One region of the Caballeronia sp. AZ10_KS36 genome, then DNA from elsewhere that is predicted to be linked to it. Evidence: predicted binding sites of a transcription regulator. Region 1 holds the regulator's gene; each other region holds the start of a gene.
What was found. Region 1 encodes HrcA, which represses chaperone genes, less so after heat shock. Its sites were predicted from a motif close to TTAGCACTCNNNNNNNNNGAGTGCTAA; they were not measured.
Positions count from the first base shown of each region.

Region 1 (6,043 bases):
GTGATCTTGTGATTCATGGTGATTCTCGTGCGATGAGCGGTTTCAGGCCGCCACCGTCACCGGTTGCGTGGCCTGTACAGGCCATCCTTGCAGATGTTGTGCCGCGATCTCGCCTAACGCCTTGATCCACGCAGGCGACGCGTTCAGGCAGGCAATGCGATGGAACTCCTTGCCGCCCGCCTGCAGAAACTCGTCGCGTACTTCGATGCCGATTTCCTCGATGGTTTCGAGGCAGTCCGCCGTGAAGCCGGGGCAGAACACGTCCACGCGCTTCACGCCGGCCGCGCCCAGTTCCGCGAGCGTCGGCGCGGTGTACGGCTGCAGCCACTCCGCGCGGCCGAAGCGCGACTGGAACGTCACGCGGCATTCCACCGGCGTGAGTCCCAGCGCGGAGGCGAGCAGCGAGCCGGTCGACTGGCATTGGTCGTGGTACGGGTCGCCGAGGTCCATGGTCCGCTTGGGCACGCCGTGAAAACTCAGCACGAGCTTGTCGCCCGAGGCGAAGTCCGGCTGGCCGTGCAGCCGCCAGTAGTCACGCACCTGCTCGGCGAGCGCCGCGATATACGCCGGATGGTCCGCGTAATGGCGAATGGTGCGGATCTCCGGCTGATTGCGCACGCGCTTGAGCGCGGTAAAGGCGTCATCGAAAGCGGTGGCCGTGGTCGACGACGAATACTGCGGATACATGGGCACGAGCAGAATGCGATCGGCGCCTTCCAGCTTCAGCTGGTTGAGCATGGCGCCGATGCCCGGCGTGCCGTAGCGCATCGCGTAATCGACGATAACGTGATAATCGTTCGCCGCAAAAAGCCGCCGCAAGCCTTCGACCTGCCGCTCCGTATAGACGCGTAACGGCGAGCCTTCGGGCATCCACACCTGCGCGTATTTCTTGGCCGATGCGCGCCCGCGAAACGGCAGGATGATGCCGCGCAGAATGATTTGCCAGATGAACGACGGAATCTCGACGACGCGCGGATCGCTCAGAAACTGCGCGAGATATTTGCGCACTGCTCGCGGCGTGGGCGCGTCCGGCGTGCCGAGATTGATCAGCAGCACCGCGACGCGATGCGAGGCGCTGGGCTGCGAGGGCAACTCGAGGTCGAAACGCATAGGGCAAGGCGGCCGAAAGTCATCGAAAGGTGACGGCCATTATAGCGGCGCGCTCCAGCACGCTGCATCGGCCGAACGGCCTAGTGGCGGCGCATCTGGCGGCGCGGCATTATGCCCGCAAAGGGGCGCTATTGCTGGCTGAGCGACATCGACAGCAGGCGCGCCGTGATATCGACGATGGGAATCACGCGGTTGTAGGCCATGCGCGTCGGGCCGATCACGCCGAGCGTGCCGACGATCTTGCCGTTCACTTCGTACGGCGCGGTCACGACGCTCATCTCCTCGATCGGCACGAGATTCGATTCCCCGCCGATGAAAATCTGCACGCCCTGTGCGTGACTCGATACATCCAGCAATTGCAGGAGGCTCGTCTTTTGGTCGAAGAGGTCGAAGAGTTTGCGCAGCCGCGCCATGTCGGACGAAAGGTCCGCGACTTCGAGCAGGTTGCGCTCGCCGGAAATCAGAACGGTCTCGCCGGGATCGGTCTCGGCCGTGCTCGCGACGACCGCCGCTTGCATCAGCGTCGTCATGTCGCCGCGCAACTGGTCGATTTCCTCGCGCAGCCGGCGGCGCACTTCGTCGAAGGACAGGCCCGCGAAATGCGCGTTGATGTAATTGGAGGCTTCCGTGAGTTGCGAGGGCGAGTAGTCGCGCTGCGTGGCCATCATGCGGTTCTGCACGTCGCCTTCCGGCGTCACGATGATGAGCAGAATGCGCTTGTCCGACAGCCGCATGAACTCGATCTGCTTGAACATGTGGCTGCGGCGCGGCGTGAGGATCACGCCTGCGAACGAGGACAGACTGGACAGCACGCTCGCCGCCGCCGCGACGATCTTCTGCGGCTCCTCGCCTTGCAGGCGGGTCTTGACGGCCGTGGTCATCGCCTCGTCCTGCGGGGCTTCGACCGTGAGCATGGTGTCGACGAACAGGCGATAGCCGCGCGGCGTGGGAATGCGCCCCGCGGACGTATGCGGACTGGCGACGAGGCCGAGGTCCTCGAGGTCCGACATCACGTTGCGGATGGTGGCGGGACTCAGTTCCAGGCCGGAGTGACGTGATAACGTGCGCGAACCGACCGGCTGACCTTCGGCGATGTAACGCTCGATCAACGTTTTCAGGAGGGTTTGTGCACGTGGGTCTAGCATGGGCAAATTTTAACGCAACGTGTCAAAGCGCGGCGACGGCTGCCGCCGCGGGCCCGCGCCGTTCCGGGCCGCGTTCGGCGGCGCGCCGATCGTTCAATGTCCGCTCCATTCTAGCGACAAACCGGACGCGTCAGAGACCGCGCGGCCCCGGTTCTTTTCGCCTTCGACCTATGGTGTAATGCCGGCATGGAAATTGGCCAATTCAAGACGGTCGCCCTTGTCGGGCGAACCAACACACCCGGCATCGAGGCGCCGTTGCGATCGCTCGCGGAGCACATTGCGAACCAGGGCTTCGACGTGGTGTTCGAAGCCGGCACCGCGAAGGATGTCGGCGTGACCGACTATCCCGCGCTGTCCATCGCGGAGATCGGCGCGCGGGCGGATGTGGCCGTCGTTCTCGGCGGCGACGGCACCATGCTCGGCGTGGGTCGTCAACTCGCGCCGTACAGAACGCCGCTCATCGGCGTGAATCACGGGCGGCTCGGCTTCATCACGGACATTCCTCTCAAGGAAATGCACGAACGCGTGCCGCAAATGCTCGCCGGGCAGTTCGAGCGCGAGGAGCGCAGCCTGCTGGAAGCGCGAATCGTCCGCAACGACAAGCCCATTTACCACGCGCTCGCGTTCAACGACGTGGTCGTGAATCGCAGCGGCTTCTCGGGCATGGCGGAACTGCGCGTGTCGGTGGACGGCCACTTCATGTACAACCAGCGCTCCGACGGCCTGATCGTCGCGACGCCGACCGGCTCCACGGCGTACGCGCTCTCTTCCGCCGGGCCCATTCTGCATCCGCAACTGCAAGGCTTCGTGCTCGTGCCGATCGCCCCGCACTCGCTTTCGAATCGTCCGATCGTGCTGCCGGACGACTCGAAGGTCACCATTCAGATCATCGGCGGGCGCGACGTGAACGTGAACTTCGACATGCAGTCGTTCACCGCCGTCGAACTGAACGACGCCATCGAGGTGCGGCGCTCCCGGCATACCGTGCCGGTGCTGCATCCGGTCGGCTACAGCACGTACGCCACGCTGCGCAAGAAACTGCACTGGAACGAGCATCCCTCGCAGGACTCGTCTGTCTGACCGCACATCTTTGCCGAACCCTTCCCGAAGCGTCCATGCTCCGTCATCTCTCCATTCGAGACTTCGTCATCGTCGCCGCCCTCGACATCGAATTCGATTCGGGCTTCACGGTTTTTTCGGGTGAAACCGGCGCGGGCAAGTCGATCCTGATCGACGCCCTCGCGCTCACGCTCGGCGCGCGCGCCGATGCCAGCGTCGTGCGCACCGGCGAGCCGCGCGCGGACATCACCGCCGAGTTCGGCACGCACGCCCAGGTGATTCGCTGGCTCGACGAGCACGCGCTCTCGCAAGACGGCGACACGGTGATGCTGCGCCGCGTGATCGATTCGAGCGGCCGCTCGCGCGCATTCATCAACGGCACGCCGGCGACGCTCACGCAATTGCGCGAAGTCGGCGAAATGCTCGTGGATATTCACGGCCAGCACGCGCATCAGTTATTGATGCGGCCCGACGCGCAGCGCGAGCTGTTCGACACGCACGCCGGTCTGGTCGATACGGCCGCCGCCGTGAATCGCGCGTGGCGGGCTTGGCGCGAAGCGCAGCAGGCCGTCGATGCCGCGCAAAGCCGCGACCGCGAACTGCAACTGGAGCGCGAACGCCTTGCCTGGCAACTCAGCGAGTTCGACAAGCTCGCGCCCCAGCCGGGTGAATGGGAGGAAGTGAGCGCGGAGCATCATCGGCTGTCGCATTCGGCGAGTCTGATCGACGGCGTGCAGAATGCGCTCGGCGCGCTGTCCGAATCCGATGACGCGATGATCTCCCAGCTCGGCGCCATCATGTCGAAGCTGCGCGGTCTGGCCGACATCGACCCGGCGCTCAACGACGTGCTCGCTTCACTGGAGCCGGCCGAGATCCAGTTGCAGGAAGCGGCCTACTCGCTGTCGCACTATGCGCAGCGGCTGGAGCTCGACCCGGACCGGCTCGCGCAAGTCGAAAAACGCATGGATCAGCTTCATTCGACGGCGCGCAAGTTCCGCCTTCAGCCCGAAGCGCTGCCGGAAGAACACGAAACGCGCCGCCGTCAGCTTGCCGAACTCGACGCCGCCGCGGATCTCGACGCGCTGAACGCCGCCGCCGCGAAAGCGAAAGATGCGTATCTCGCCGAAGCGAACGTGCTTTCGAAGGCGCGCGCGAAGGCCGCGAAGTCGCTCTCGAAAGCGGTCACCGAAGGCATGCAGGAGTTGTCGATGGCGGGCGGCAGCTTCGAAGTCGCGCTCGTGCCGCTTGCGGAAGGCGGCGCCAACGGGCTGGAGCAGATCGAGTTTCGCGTCGCCGGTCACGCTGGCGTCGCGTTGCGGCCGCTCGCGAAGGTCGCCTCGGGCGGCGAACTGGCGCGTATCAGCCTCGCGCTCGCGGTGATCGCGAGCACCGCGAGCCCGACACCCACGCTCATTTTCGACGAAGTGGACACGGGCATCGGCGGCGGCGTCGCGGAAGTCGTCGGGCGGCTCTTGCATCAACTCGGGCGCGACCGTCAGGTGCTGTGCGTCACGCACTTGCCGCAAGTGGCCGCGCGCGGGGATCAGCATTTCCAGGTCGCCAAATCATCCGATGATGCTGGCGGCACCGTCAGCACCGTGACGCCGCTCGACAAGGCGAAGCGCATCGAGGAAGTGGCGCGGATGCTCGGCGGTATCGAAATCACCGCGACGACGCGCAAGCACGCGAAGGAAATGCTGGCGGCGTGAGCGCGGCGGGCGGGGCGCCGCCCTTCCCGCGCAATGCGCCGCTCACATCCCATCCCCAAACACGCGCCGCCACAGCCCCGTCACCGCTTCGCGCTCCACGCGCACGACAGCCGGATCGACGCGCGCCTTCTCCATGCCGTCGAGCCGCAGCGTGTGCTGGAGCTTCCGGTAATACCGGTACGCCGCGCCGATCGTCTCCGCATCCGGCTCCGAAATGAGGCCGCTCTGCGCCGCGATCTTCAAGAGCGTGATATTCCCCGCGTTGCGCAAGAACGCGCGATGCGTCCGCGTGTGCAGCAGCACCCAGTACTGCACGATGAACTCGATATCGACCATGCCGCCGCGATCATGCTTCAGATCGAACAGATCGCTGCGATTGGGATGCCCCGCCGCCACGCGCTCGCGCATCGCGACGATCTCGAGCGCGAGCGCCGCCGCATCACGCTCCATCACGAGCACGTCGGCGCGGATCGCTTCGAACTGAGCGCCGATGTCGGCATCGCCCGCGCTGAACCGCGCCCGCGACAGCGCCTGATGCTCCCACACCCACGCGGTATTGGCCGCGTCGCCCTCGCGTAGCTGATAGCGGCGAAACGAATCGAGGCTCGTGACCAACAGCCCGGACTCGCCGTTCGGCCGCAGCCGCAGGTCCACGTCGAATAGCGTGCCCGCGCCCGTCGCCGCCGTGAGCCACGTAATCAAGCGGCGCGCGAACATCGCGTAGATGTCGGAGGCGGCATCGTCGGGGTCGTCGTAGAGAAAGATCAGATCGAGATCCGACGCGTAGCCCAGTTCCTTGCCGCCCAGCTTCCCGTACGCGATGACCGAGAACTTCGGCGTCTCGCGATGCCGCTTCGGGAACTGCTTCCAGACAGTTTCGACGGTCACGTCGAGCACCGCGTCCGCGAGTTCGGACAGGCGGTCGCTCACGTGCTCGACCGTCAGCCGCCCGGCCAGATCCAGCAGCAGAATGCGGAACACTTCGGCCTGATGCGCGTGGCGCAGCAAGTCCATCTGATG
Region 1 is NZ_JALQDQ010000002.1:70,204-76,246, reverse strand. It holds gene NCR35_RS03375 (RNA-binding S4 domain-containing protein) at 1-17, opposite strand, end outside; gene hemH (ferrochelatase) at 43-1,110, opposite strand; gene hrcA (heat-inducible transcriptional repressor HrcA) at 1,239-2,255, opposite strand; gene NCR35_RS03360 (NAD kinase) at 2,442-3,335, shown strand; gene recN (DNA repair protein RecN) at 3,371-5,023, shown strand; gene glnE (bifunctional [glutamate--ammonia ligase]-adenylyl-L-tyrosine phosphorylase/[glutamate--ammonia-ligase] adenylyltransferase) at 5,066-6,043, opposite strand, start outside.

Region 2 (6,043 bases), on a different contig from region 1:
GCGACCAAACGGCGGGCGGCTTCATGACCGGCTTCTTCCCGATCATGATGTTCGGCTTGCCGGCGGCGTGTCTCGCGATGTTTCACGAAGCACCGAAGGAGCGCCGCGCGGTCGTCGGCGGCCTGCTGTTCTCGATGGCGCTGACCGCGTTCCTGACGGGCGTGACCGAGCCGATCGAATACAGCTTCATGTTCCTCGCGCCGGTGCTCTACGGCATCCACGCGGTGCTGACGGGCCTGTCGCTCGCCATTTGCTCGGCGCTCGGCATCCACCTCGGCTTCACGTTCTCGGCGGGCGCGATCGACTACGTGCTGAACTACGGCCTGTCGCAGCGCGGCTGGCTCGCGATTCCGATCGGCCTCGTGTACGGCATCGTGTATTACGGCCTGTTCCGCTTCTTCATCCGCAAGTTCAACATGGCGACGCCGGGCCGCGAGCCGGCCACGACGGACGCGCAAACCGATGCCACGCCGGTCGGCGGCTATGTGCCGGGCGACGTCGCGCCGGCCGCAGCGAGCACGCGCGCCACGAAGTACATCGCGGCGCTGGGCGGCGCATCGAACCTGACGCTCGTCGATGCCTGCACGACGCGCCTGCGTCTGTCGGTAGTGGATACGGACGCTGTGTCGGAACCGCAGTTGAAGACCATCGGCGCGCGTGGCGTGCTGAAGCGCGGCAAGACGAACGTGCAGGTCATCATCGGACCGGAAGCGGACCTGATCGCCGATGAGATTCGCGGCGAACTCGAACACTCGTCGACGCGCGGCGCGACGCCGGCTTCGTCGGCTCCCGCGCAGTCCGCAGTTTCGACGGCAGGCGTGGCCGATCAGACGGCGGGTCCGCTCGATCCGGACCCGCTGCGCTGGCTCGCGGTGTTCGGCGGCGCGACCAACGTCGTTTCGCTGGATGCCGTGGCGCAAACGCGCCTTCGCGTGGTCGTGCGCGATCCGTCGTCGGTGGATCGTCAGCGTCTGTCGCAGCTGGATGTCGCGTGGGTGTCGGCGGACACGTTCCATATTGTCGTCGGCTCGGCAGCGCAGCGGTACGCGGCGCAGATGGCCGCGCGTCTCGCGGGCAACGGTGGCGGCGCAGCGCCCATGCCGGCCTGATGCGGTAAGCGGTTAGTCGTAGAAACGGCGCCTTCGGGCGCCGTTCTTGTTTTCAAACGCACTGCGCACGCAAACAAAAACCCCGCTGTCTTTCGACAGCGGGGTTCGGACACGCTTGGCTTCCGTTCTGCCGCGGCGTTACGCGTAGTCGTGCAGCGCGGTGCGCATCTTCTTCATGGCGCTCGCCTCGATCTGGCGAATGCGCTCCGCCGACACGCCGAACTCGTCGGCCAGTTCGTGCAGCGTCTTGCCGCCCGATCCGTCGTCCTGCACGTCGAGCCAGCGCGCCTTGATGATGCGGCGGCTGCGCTCGTCGAGCGATTCCAGCGCCGTCGAAAGGCCGTCGCTTTGCAGCTTGTCGAACTGGCGCGCGGCGATCACGTTCGTCGGCTCGTTGTGCGAGTCCGCGAGATAGGCGATCGGCGCGAAGGCTTCTTCGCCGTCTTCCACCTGACCTTCCAGCGCGACGTCGCCGCCCGAAAGGCGCGTTTCCATCTCCGCGACCTCTTCGCGCTTGACGTTCAACTCGCTTGCGAGGCCGTTGATCTCGTCCGGCGTGAACGCTGCGTGGCCGGTCTTATGGCTGCGCAGGTTGAAGAACAGCTTGCGCTGCGCCTTGGTCGTCGCGACTTTCACCATGCGCCAGTTACGCAGGATGTACTCGTGGATCTCCGCCTTGATCCAGTGCATGGCGTACGACACGAGGCGCACGTTTTGCTCCGGATCGAAGCGCTTCACCGCCTTCATCAGACCGATGTTGCCTTCCTGAATCAGGTCTGCGTGCGGCAGGCCGTAGCCCAGATAGTTGCGGGCAATCGACACGACGAGACGCAGGTGCGACAGCACGAGCTGCCGCGCGGCGTTCAGGTTGCCGTGCTCGCGAAATTCGGTGGCGTACTGACGTTCCTCTGCCGGCGACAGCATCGGAATACGGTTCACTGCTTGTATGTAGGAATCGATGTTGCCGATCTGACCGGTCAGCATCGACGACTGTGCGTACGTCAGCGCGCCTGCCGAAGATGCCTTGGCAGGTGCCGAGCCTACAACATTCGGAAGGGTCATCGCATTGGTCACGCTCATAAGCTCCTTGTCAACAATTGCCTGCGGCCGCAACGGCGGCAGCAGGCCAGTCACGATATTAGCACTCCGTCCAACTGAGTGCTAAGTGTTAGAGGGAAACGACGTGTGGGAGTTCCCACAAAACTATCGACTTTGTGGGTTTGATAGGCGCCCGGCCTCAGCGATTGAGCTGAAGTTACCGAAAGCAAAGCGTTAGATCGAACTAATTACCGTGCAGGAGCGTCAGCGCAACGGATTATTCAATCAAAGCGGCAAGATACGCTGGATTGTGCAAATATGTGACAGCCGAAATACAATGCGCCGACCACCGCTCGGCGGGACGTAACACTACCCATACATGGGGCGCTCATGCAGAAAAACAAGGTTCTCTGGCGCAGGTTGTTGTCTCACGGCGCCATCGCGGTCTCGCTCGGCCTTGCATCGGCGGCAGCGCATGCCGACCGGTTCGGGCTACAGATAGCGGGCGGCGTCGCCAACCATGATTTCAAGAAAGCCGATGTCGGCATTGTCTGGGACCCGAACCTGACGTGGTGGGAAATCGGCGGTTTTCATTTCACGCTGCTCGGCGAGGGACACGTCGCGTACTGGCACACGAAGGAAAGCAACTCGGTTAATCCGAACGTCTGGGAGTTCGGCGTGACACCGGTTCTGCGTTTCGTGAAAAGCTCGGGCTACATCCGGCCGTTCGTGGAGGCGGGCATCGGCGTCCGGCTGATCTCGCACGCCCGGATCACGGAAGACTACACGCTCTCCACCGGCTTCCAGTTCGCCGATATGGTCGGCGTGGGCGCGATCTTCGGCGAGAAGCAGAACTATCAGGCCGGCTTTCGCTTCCAGCATCTCTCGAACGCGAGTATCAAAGAGCCGAATCCTGGTATAAATTTCAGCCAGCTATATCTGCAATACAACTTCTGACGGGGCGCCGGCGCATCGGTTCCCCGGCGCAAGGGGAACGGACAGATGCCGGCAAAAACCTTTGAGGCCATCCGCGGCCTGGAGCGCGACCGCTTTCGGGCGATGGTCGAGGGCGACGGCGCCGCGCTCGAAGCACTGCTGGCCGAGAACGTCAGCTATGTCCACACCAACGGCAAGCGCGAGACGAAGCGTCAGTTCATCGACGCGATCACGGCCGGGCGCCGCCGCTATCGCCAGATCGAGATCCAGACGCAGGACGTCGTCTTGGCCGGTCCCGAGACTTGCCTGGTGTCGGGCCGCGCGCTCGTCGAAATGGAAGCGAAGAACGGCGCGCTGCTTTTTCCCATCGCCTATACGGCGATTCACGTGCAAACCGGCGGCCAGTGGCAACTGCTCGCGCTTCAGGCGACGCGCGTGGCGCTGGAATAGCGCGCCGCCGGCCGCGCCCTCGGACGCCCTTAGGCTTCCACCGCCTCGTCCTCGCGCACCTTCCGCGCGATTCCCTTCGAGCGATTCACCGCGCTCACGACCGCATCGACGACCGCGAGCGCCGGATTCGCGTGCACCGCGACGCCGAAGCGCATCGGTTCGTCGGCAACGCGGCAGCCCACGAAGACGGCGGTCTCGCCGTTCGCCGTGACCGTCGATTCGAACCAGCTCACGCTCGCGCCGACGTCCAGAGTCGCGGCGACCGCCTGCGCGTAATCTTCCTCGCTTGCAGCGCTCGAAGCCGACGGCACCGCAACGTTTCGCCCGAAGACGGAAACCGCCGCCGCATCCACGCGCGATACCGGCCCGCCCGCGTCGAAATACTCGCGCCTGAAGAGCGCGCAGATGGCGTCGCCGCTGACTTCCTCGCCCGATTCGTCCGCCACCGCCTGCACCGCATGACTGAACTCGATCTGCACGCGGCGCGGCGGCGTGAAGCCGAGGCCGCGTTCAAGCAGATAGGTCGCGCCGCCTTTGCCCGACTGGCTGTTCACGCGAATCACGGCGTCGTAGCTGCGGCCGAGATCGGCCGGATCGATCGGCAAATAGGGCACTTCCCACGGCGTGCCGGGCACGCGCTGCGCAAAGCCCTTGCGGATCGCGTCCTGATGCGACCCGGAAAACGCGGTGAACACGAGGTCGCCCGCGTAAGGATGGCGCGGATGCACCGGAAGCTGATTGCAGCGTTCGACCACGCGCCGCACCGCGTCGATGTCCGAGAAGTCCAGGCCGGGATCGATGCCCTGCGTGTACAGATTGAGCGCGAGCGTGACGAGATCGACGTTGCCGGTGCGCTCGCCGTTGCCGAAGAGACAGCCTTCGACGCGATCCGCGCCCGCGAGCAGCGCAAGTTCCGCCGCCGCGACCGCCGTGCCGCGATCATTGTGCGGATGCACCGAGAGCACGATGCTGTCGCGAAAACCCATGTTGCGGTCCATCCATTCGACCTGATCGGCGAACACGTTGGGCGTGGCGCATTCGACCGTCGCCGGCAGATTGACGATCATCTTGTCGTCCGGCGTCGGACGCCAGATTTGCGCCACGGCATCGCACACTTCGCGCGCGAACGACAGCTCCGTCATGCTGAACGTCTCGGGCGAATACTGGTAGATCCAGTGCGTGCCCGGCCGCGCCGCCGCGCATTCCTTGATGATGCGCGTGCCCTCGACCGCCAGCGCCTTCACTTCTTCCTTCGACTGATTGAACACGATGCGCCGAAACGACGGCGCGATCGCGTTGTAGAGATGCACGATGACCTTGCTCGCGCCCTCGACCGCTTCGAACGTGCGCTCGATCAGTTCGCGGCGAGATTGCACGAGCACTTCGATGGTGACGTCGTCGGGAATGCGCTTTTCGTCGATCAGCTTGCGCACGAAGTCGAAATCGGTCTGCGACGCCGACGGGAATCCCACCTCGATCTCCTTGAAACCCGTTGCCACCAGCATCTCGAAGAATTCGAGCTTCGCTGCGATGCTCATCGGCTCGATCAGCGACTGGTTGCCGTCGCGCAGATCGGTGCTCATCCAGATGGGCGCTTTCTCGATCGTGCGATTCGGCCAGCGTCGGCCGTGCAGACGGACTTGCGGGAACGGGCGGTATTTCTCGGCGGGGTTCGGCATCATGATCGTCGATCTCTTTCGGGAGCGTAGCGCCTGCGAGAGCGGCCGACGCCGGCGGCTGGCCGGCTGCGGCGCGGTGCACATGAAGCACGTGAAGCAGGGCCGCGCGCACGGTCCCATTGCGCACCGGCGACGGTGACGCCTGCGACCAACGTGAACGTGCGCGAAGCAGCGTGCATGTGACCCTCGCGTTTTCGTATCGCGGGATGCGCGAACGAAAAACTGACGACTACTAGGTGGTAAGGAAGGAACTGCGGGAACGGCTGGCGGGAACGCGCGCCTGGCGACGCGCGCCGCTACGTCTGGCGACTTACGCTAGACGTAGCGATAGGGGCCGCGCTAGGCGGCCCGAAATAATTCGGAGGGAGAAGAATTGGGTGAAACGCATTGGCCTACTTTAAACCAGCGTTGAAGAAGGTGTCAAATGCGGATTTTCCGATTGCGGTGCCTATACCGGCCGGCGCACGACATCCGCGATCAGTTCCACCTGACGCGCGATGGCGGGCGGCACGGGCACGTCGCCCCGCATCACGTCTTCGATCCAGCGCGCCGTAGTCGCGGCATCGAGCGATTCGGGCAGTTCGACGGCGGGCGCGTCCGCCTGCGAACGTTCGGGCGCGACGAGCGTCTCGGCGTGGCCGTCGTGGAACCAGTCGATCTGCACCTGGCGGCGGGTGTCCGCGACCGCCTCGCCTTCGGTGCCGCGCGCAAGCAGCGCGCCGCCTTGCGCGGCATCGGGATGCTCGGTGAAAAGCGCGGTCAGGCTGTCGCGATATTCCGGGTGCGTGTAGTTGACGAGCCGCAGGCCCGGCTCGGCGAACGGCTGCAAAA
Region 2 is NZ_JALQDQ010000001.1:537,015-543,057, forward strand. It holds gene nagE (N-acetylglucosamine-specific PTS transporter subunit IIBC) at 1-1,109, shown strand, start outside; gene rpoH (RNA polymerase sigma factor RpoH) at 1,248-2,183, opposite strand; gene NCR35_RS02570 (acyloxyacyl hydrolase) at 2,538-3,104, shown strand; gene NCR35_RS02575 (nuclear transport factor 2 family protein) at 3,150-3,533, shown strand; gene leuA (2-isopropylmalate synthase) at 3,563-5,215, opposite strand; gene ybiB (DNA-binding protein YbiB) at 5,661-6,043, opposite strand, start outside.
Region 2: the regulator HrcA is predicted to act here: its motif matches at 2,248-2,274, upstream of rpoH (RNA polymerase sigma factor RpoH).

Region 3 (6,043 bases), on a different contig from region 1:
TTTGATGAAACTCCTGCGCGGCCGGCGTGAGCGTACGTCCGCGGCGCCTCACGATGCCTACGCGTCGCTTCACGACAGGGTCCACCAGCGGCACACTGGTGAGGATGTGATGATTGCGTCCAGGCATGGCCATCGACGGTACGGCGGCCACGCCGAGGCCCGCTTCCACCAGACCCAGCATGGTCGTGACATGACGCGTTTCGCATATGCTGGGCGCGCGCGGCGACACGGCCGGAAGAGCCTGATCGAGCAACAGACGATTGCCCGACGTCTTGTCCACGGAAACATAGTCGTGCTCGTAGAGCTCGTTCCAGGTCACGTGCTTCTTGCGCGCGAGCGGGTGGTCACGACGGCACGCCGCGACGAACTGCTCCTCCAGCAGCACGTTGAAGTCGACCTCGGACTCCTGGCTTCCCATGAAGCTGACGCCGAAATCAGCCTCGCCGCTGATGACGGCGGAGAGCACCTCGTTCGCGCTCGCGTCCAGCAATTTGACCCTGATGCGCGGGAAACGGCGATGGAAGCTCGCAACAGCGCTCGGGAGAAAGTAGTAGGCCACGGATGGCACGCAGGCAATGGTGACATGACCCAATCGGCTCGATGAGACATCGCGGATGCCGAGCAGGGCGACGTCGAGATCGTCCAGCAACTGCTCGGCGCTCGGCGCAAATGCCCGGCCGACAGTCGTGAGCGTCACGCTGCGCGTGGTGCGTTCGAAAAGACGTACGCCGAGCGCTTCCTCGAGCTTGTCGATCCGCCGGCTCAGGGCTGGCTGGGAAATGTTCACCGCCTCGGCTGCTTTTCGAAAGCTGCCCAGTTCCACCACAGCTCTGAATGCCTGCAAGTCGTTGAGGTCGAAGTTGACGCCCACGGGCCATTCTCCGCGTTCTTAGGTGCCGATATTGTGCATGACGCAGACGGCGCGTCTATTTTGTATGGATAGGGCCGTGTTCCTGATCGGAAGGGGCGAGGGTGGCCCGGCCGTCCGCGCCGACACATCGGGGCATGTCGTTCGAAGCACCGATTCGCCGGCCGGAGCGCGGCGGACTCCTTCCTGCTCATCCTTTGCCGAGCGGCGGTCGAGTAGGGAATCCAGCCATATTGCTCAATTGCGCGAGTTCATTCGCCGCTTCGCGCAGCAGCACCGAATACTGATGAATTTTTTCGGCCGTCAGCCGCACGCGCGGACCCGCCAGGCTGATGACGCCGACGCAACGCGAGCCGCTCACGACAGGCGCCGCGACCGCCGACATCTTCGGCGCGAAGACTTCGTCGATCATCGCGTAACCGCGCACCCGCGCAGCGTGCAGAAACCCGAGCAGCGCCTTTAGCGTGGTCGGCGCATGAGGGCCGAATTCGTTCGGCTGACCGAAGCCCTGCTTGAGGACGAGCGCAGCCGCTTGTTCATCGGTCATCGTCATGAGCCATGCGTGACCGGTCGATGTGCACGAAAGCTGTGCCGTCTGTCCCATGTCGGGATCGTAACGAAAGCCGGACCGCTGACCGTCGGCCTTGCCGACCCAGATGATCGCATCGCCGTCCACGAGCGATAGCCGCGCGAGTTCGCCGGTTTGCGCCGCGACGCGTTCGATGATCGGCTGCGCGATATCCGCGATACCCGTCAGGCTCAGGAACTCCAGGCCATTCGACGTCATGCGCATAGTCAGGATGTAGCGGCTGTGCTCGGTCAGTTGCCGCACATAGCCGCTCTCGACGAGTTCGGTCAGCACGCGATGACACGAGCTGCGCGGCATGCCGAGCGCATCGGCGATCTCGACGAGTCCCGCACCCTCGCCTTGCGACGCGAGGAAATCCAGCACTCTCAGGCCGTTCTTCAGCGACATCGCTCGTCGGTTTTGTGATGTGAAATGCAGTTCCGGTGCGGAACGCCGGGCTTTCGCAGCGCAAACAATAACACCTGTTCGTCGCGAGAAGCGCACGGCATAGACACGAAAATATTCAGGAGACACCCATGGCAGTTACCGCTGACCCGAACTCGGCTGCGAGCGAGCGCTCGCCGCAGGCTCATCTGATGGCGCGTCGCGCAGTGGCGGGCGCCACTGTGGGCACGGCGCTGGAATGGTTCGACTTCGCGCTGTACGGCGTGGTCGCGGCCACGATCTTCCCGAAGCTCTTCTTCCCGTCGCTCGACCCGACCGCCTCGCTTCTGGCGTCGCTGGCGAGTTTCTGGGCCGGACTCGCCGCCCGTCCGCTCGGCGCGGTGCTCTGCGGCATGCTCGGCGACCGCTGGGGACGCCGTAATCTGATGCTGGTCACCGTTTCGGTGATGGGCGCCTCGTCGTTTCTGATGGGCTTGCTGCCCACGTATCAGCAAGTCGGCATTCTCGCGCCGACCTTGCTGGTTTCGCTGCGCATCGTTCAGGGTTTCGCGCTCGGCGGCGAATCGACCGGCGCGCAACTGATGGCGGTCGAACACGCATCCGCGAACAAGCGCGGGCTGTATTCGGGCCTGCTCGGCATCTGTTCGCCGCTCAGCCAGATCCTCGCGAATTTCGCGCTGTTCGCACTTTCCGCGCTGCTTTCGGCCGATGACTTCGAATCGTTCGGATGGAGGATTCCTTTCCTCGCCAGCTTCGTGCTCGTGCTGCTCGGCATCTATATCCGCATGAAGGTGAGCGAAACGCCGGCCTTCGAGGCGCTCAAAAAGAAGGGCGAAGGCGCGCGTTCGGCCAACCCGCTCGGCATCGTCTTCAGGTTCCACTGGCGGACCGCGCTTCGCCTGACGCTGTTCTTCTGCGGCCCGGCGGCGCTCTTCTATCTGATCGTGGTGTTCTCGCTCAGCTATCTCACGAAGAACCTCGGCGTGCCCAAGCAGACCGGCTTCATGCTGCTGATGGTGGCGAACGTCTGTGCCATCGCGGGCGCGCTGGCCGGTGGCTATCTGAGCGACCGGATCGGACGCAAGCGCGCGCTGATGATCGGCTCGTTCTGCACGCTGGTCTGCTGCCTCATCTACTTTCCGATCCTCAACCAGCACTCGGTCGCGTTGACGATGGCCGTGATGGGCGCCTTCCTGGGCTTCACGCAGTTTCAAAGCGGCATTCAGCCAGTGTGGTTCGCCGAATCGTTCCCGACCGAAGCGCGCTACACGGGCTCCGCTCTGTCTTACTCGGGGGCCAATCTGCTCACCGGCGGACCGATGCCGATCGTCGCCGTCGCGCTGCTCAATGCCTTCCATGGTTCGCCTTGGGCGATCGTGGCGGTCTGCGGCTCGTTGAATCTGCTCTCCTTCCTCATGATCGCGACGTCGCGGGAAACCAGAGACACCGCCTTCGAACGTAGCGCCACACACTGAAACCATGACTCGCAAACTCTACATTCTCAACGGCTCCAACCTGAACATGCTGGGCGCGCGCGAGCCGCACCTTTACGGACATACGACGCTGAAGGACATCGAAAAGAACTGTCTTGCGCTCGCTGAAGAACTGAAGCTGGATTGCGTGTTCCGTCAGACCAACAGCGAGAGCCAGTTGATCGACTGGACTCAGGAAGCCTTCCTGCACGACGCGGCGCTCGTCATCAACCCGGCCGGCTTCTCGTTCGGGCGGATTCCGGTGCTCGACGCGGTCAAGCTGATTAGCCGCCCGGTCGTGGAAGTGCACATAACGAACATTCACCGGCGCTCGGAGGAATACCGTCACTCGACAATCTCGGTGGCGGCTACTGCGGTGATCTGCGGGGCGGGCGCGAACGGCTACTTGCTGGCGATCCGCGCGGTCGACGATCTTTGGGGCAATCCGAGCTGAACGTGTCGCTCGGTCTGGCGAGCAAGCTGTCTCGGCGCGGACTTCGCTTCCCCCGGGATGCGCGGCAGGCAAGTGGACGGTGCTTATCAATACCCCGGGTTTACCCTCCCGTCGATCGTGACTCGACATTTGCGCGGACGGCAGCCGAAACCGCGGCATCGGCTCGTCCGTGCGTTCGCCGCACTGATCGCAAGTAACTCCTCAAAGCCACGGGAATCTCGACCCCGTTCCGCTCCCTCCTTGAAATTGTCAAATCCGGTCCATATAATTGGCACTCACTGCACGAGAGTGCTAACAAGATTTCCGTCCGGCGGGCGCTGCCCAAAGGACGGGCTTTCCCGCGTTTTCAGTCTCATTCAAGAGAGGAGTGTGTATGAACCTTCGTCCTTTGCACGATCGCGTCATCGTCAAACGTCTGGACCAGGAAACCAAGACCGCATCGGGCATCGTGATCCCGGAAGCAGCGGCAGAAAAGCCGGATCAAGGCGAAGTCCTGGCCGTCGGCCCGGGCAAGCGCGATGACAAGGGCACGCAAAACGCCCTCGACGTGAAGGTGGGCGACCGCGTGCTCTTCGGCAAATACGCCGGCCAGACCGTCAAGGTCGACGGGCAGGAACTGCTCGTCATGCGCGAAGAAGACATCATGGCCGTTCTGGTCAACAAGTAAGCATTCTTCCTGTAAGCCGGGCTTCGCGCCGAAAGGGCGGCGAGCCGGCACACTGAATCGAATCAAGGAGTCTGGATATGGCAGCTAAAGAAGTCACTTTCGGCGATTCCGCACGCGCCAAGATGGTCGAAGGCGTGAACATTCTGGCCAACGCGGTCAAGGTCACGCTGGGTCCGAAGGGCCGCAATGTCGTGCTCGAGCGTTCGTTCGGCGGCCCGACGGTCACCAAGGACGGCGTCTCGGTCGCGAAGGAAATCGAACTGAAGGACAAGCTCCAGAACATGGGCGCGCAAATGGTCAAGGAAGTCGCTTCCAAGACCAGCGACAACGCAGGTGACGGCACCACGACCGCTACCGTGCTCGCACAGTCCATCGTTCGCGAAGGCATGAAGTACGTCGCATCGGGCATGAACCCGATGGACCTGAAGCGCGGCATCGACAAGGCCGTCGCCGCAGCAATCGAAGAACTGCGCAAGATCAGCAAGCCCTGCACGACGAACAAGGAAATCGCGCAAGTCGGCTCGATCTCGGCGAACAGCGACACGTCCATCGGCGAGCGCATCGCTGAAGCCATGGACAAGGTCGGCAAGGAAGGCGTGATCACCGTCGAAGACGGCAAGTCGCTGCAAGACGAGCTGGACGTCGTGGAAGGCATGCAGTTCGACCGCGGCTACCTGTCGCCGTACTTCATCAACAACCCGGACAAGCAAGTCGCCGTTCTGGAAAACCCGTTCGTGCTGCTGCACGACAAGAAGGTTTCCAACATCCGCGATCTGCTGCCGGTGCTGGAACAAGTCGCGAAGGCTGGCCGTCCGCTCTTGATCATCGCTGAAGACGTCGAAGGCGAAGCTCTGGCAACGCTCGTCGTCAACAACATCCGCGGCATCCTGAAGACCGTTGCCGTGAAGGCTCCGGGCTTCGGCGACCGTCGCAAGGCCATGCTGGAAGACATCGCGATCCTGACCGGCGGTCAAGTCATCGCGGAAGAAACCGGCCTGACGCTGGAAAAGGCGACGCTGCAAGAGCTGGGTCAAGCCAAGCGCATCGAAGTGGGCAAGGAAAACACGACGATCATCGACGGCGCCGGCGAAGCCGTGAACATCGAAGCTCGCGTGAAGCAAGTGCGCAAGCAGATCGAAGAAGCGACGTCGGACTACGACCGTGAAAAGCTGCAAGAGCGCGTGGCCAAGCTGGCCGGCGGCGTGGCAGTCATCAAGGTCGGCGCTGCGACCGAAGTCGAAATGAAGGAAAAGAAGGCACGTGTCGAAGACGCTCTGCACGCAACGCGCGCAGCAGTGGAAGAAGGCATCGTGGCTGGCGGCGGCGTCGCGCTGATCCGTGCACGCCGTGCAATCGACGGCCTGAAGGGCGCTAACGCCGACCAGGACGCAGGTATCAAGATCGTCCTGCGTGCAATGGAAGAGCCGCTGCGCCAGATCGTCACGAACGGCGGCGAAGAAGCCTCGGTCGTGGTGGCGGCTGTTGCTCAAGGTTCGGGCAACTACGGCTACAACGCGGCAACCGGCGAGTACGGTGACCTGGTGGAAGCCGGTGTCGTCGACCCGACCAAGGTGACGCGCACGGCGCTGCAAAACGCGGCATCGGTGGC
Region 3 is NZ_JALQDQ010000018.1:436,055-442,097, reverse strand. It holds gene NCR35_RS12225 (LysR family transcriptional regulator) at 1-871, opposite strand, end outside; gene NCR35_RS12220 (IclR family transcriptional regulator) at 1,059-1,844, opposite strand; gene NCR35_RS12215 (MFS transporter) at 2,033-3,316, shown strand; gene NCR35_RS12210 (type II 3-dehydroquinate dehydratase) at 3,321-3,767, shown strand; gene groES (co-chaperone GroES) at 4,141-4,434, shown strand; gene groL (chaperonin GroEL) at 4,512-6,043, shown strand, end outside.
Region 3: the regulator HrcA is predicted to act here: its motif matches at 4,036-4,062, upstream of groES (co-chaperone GroES).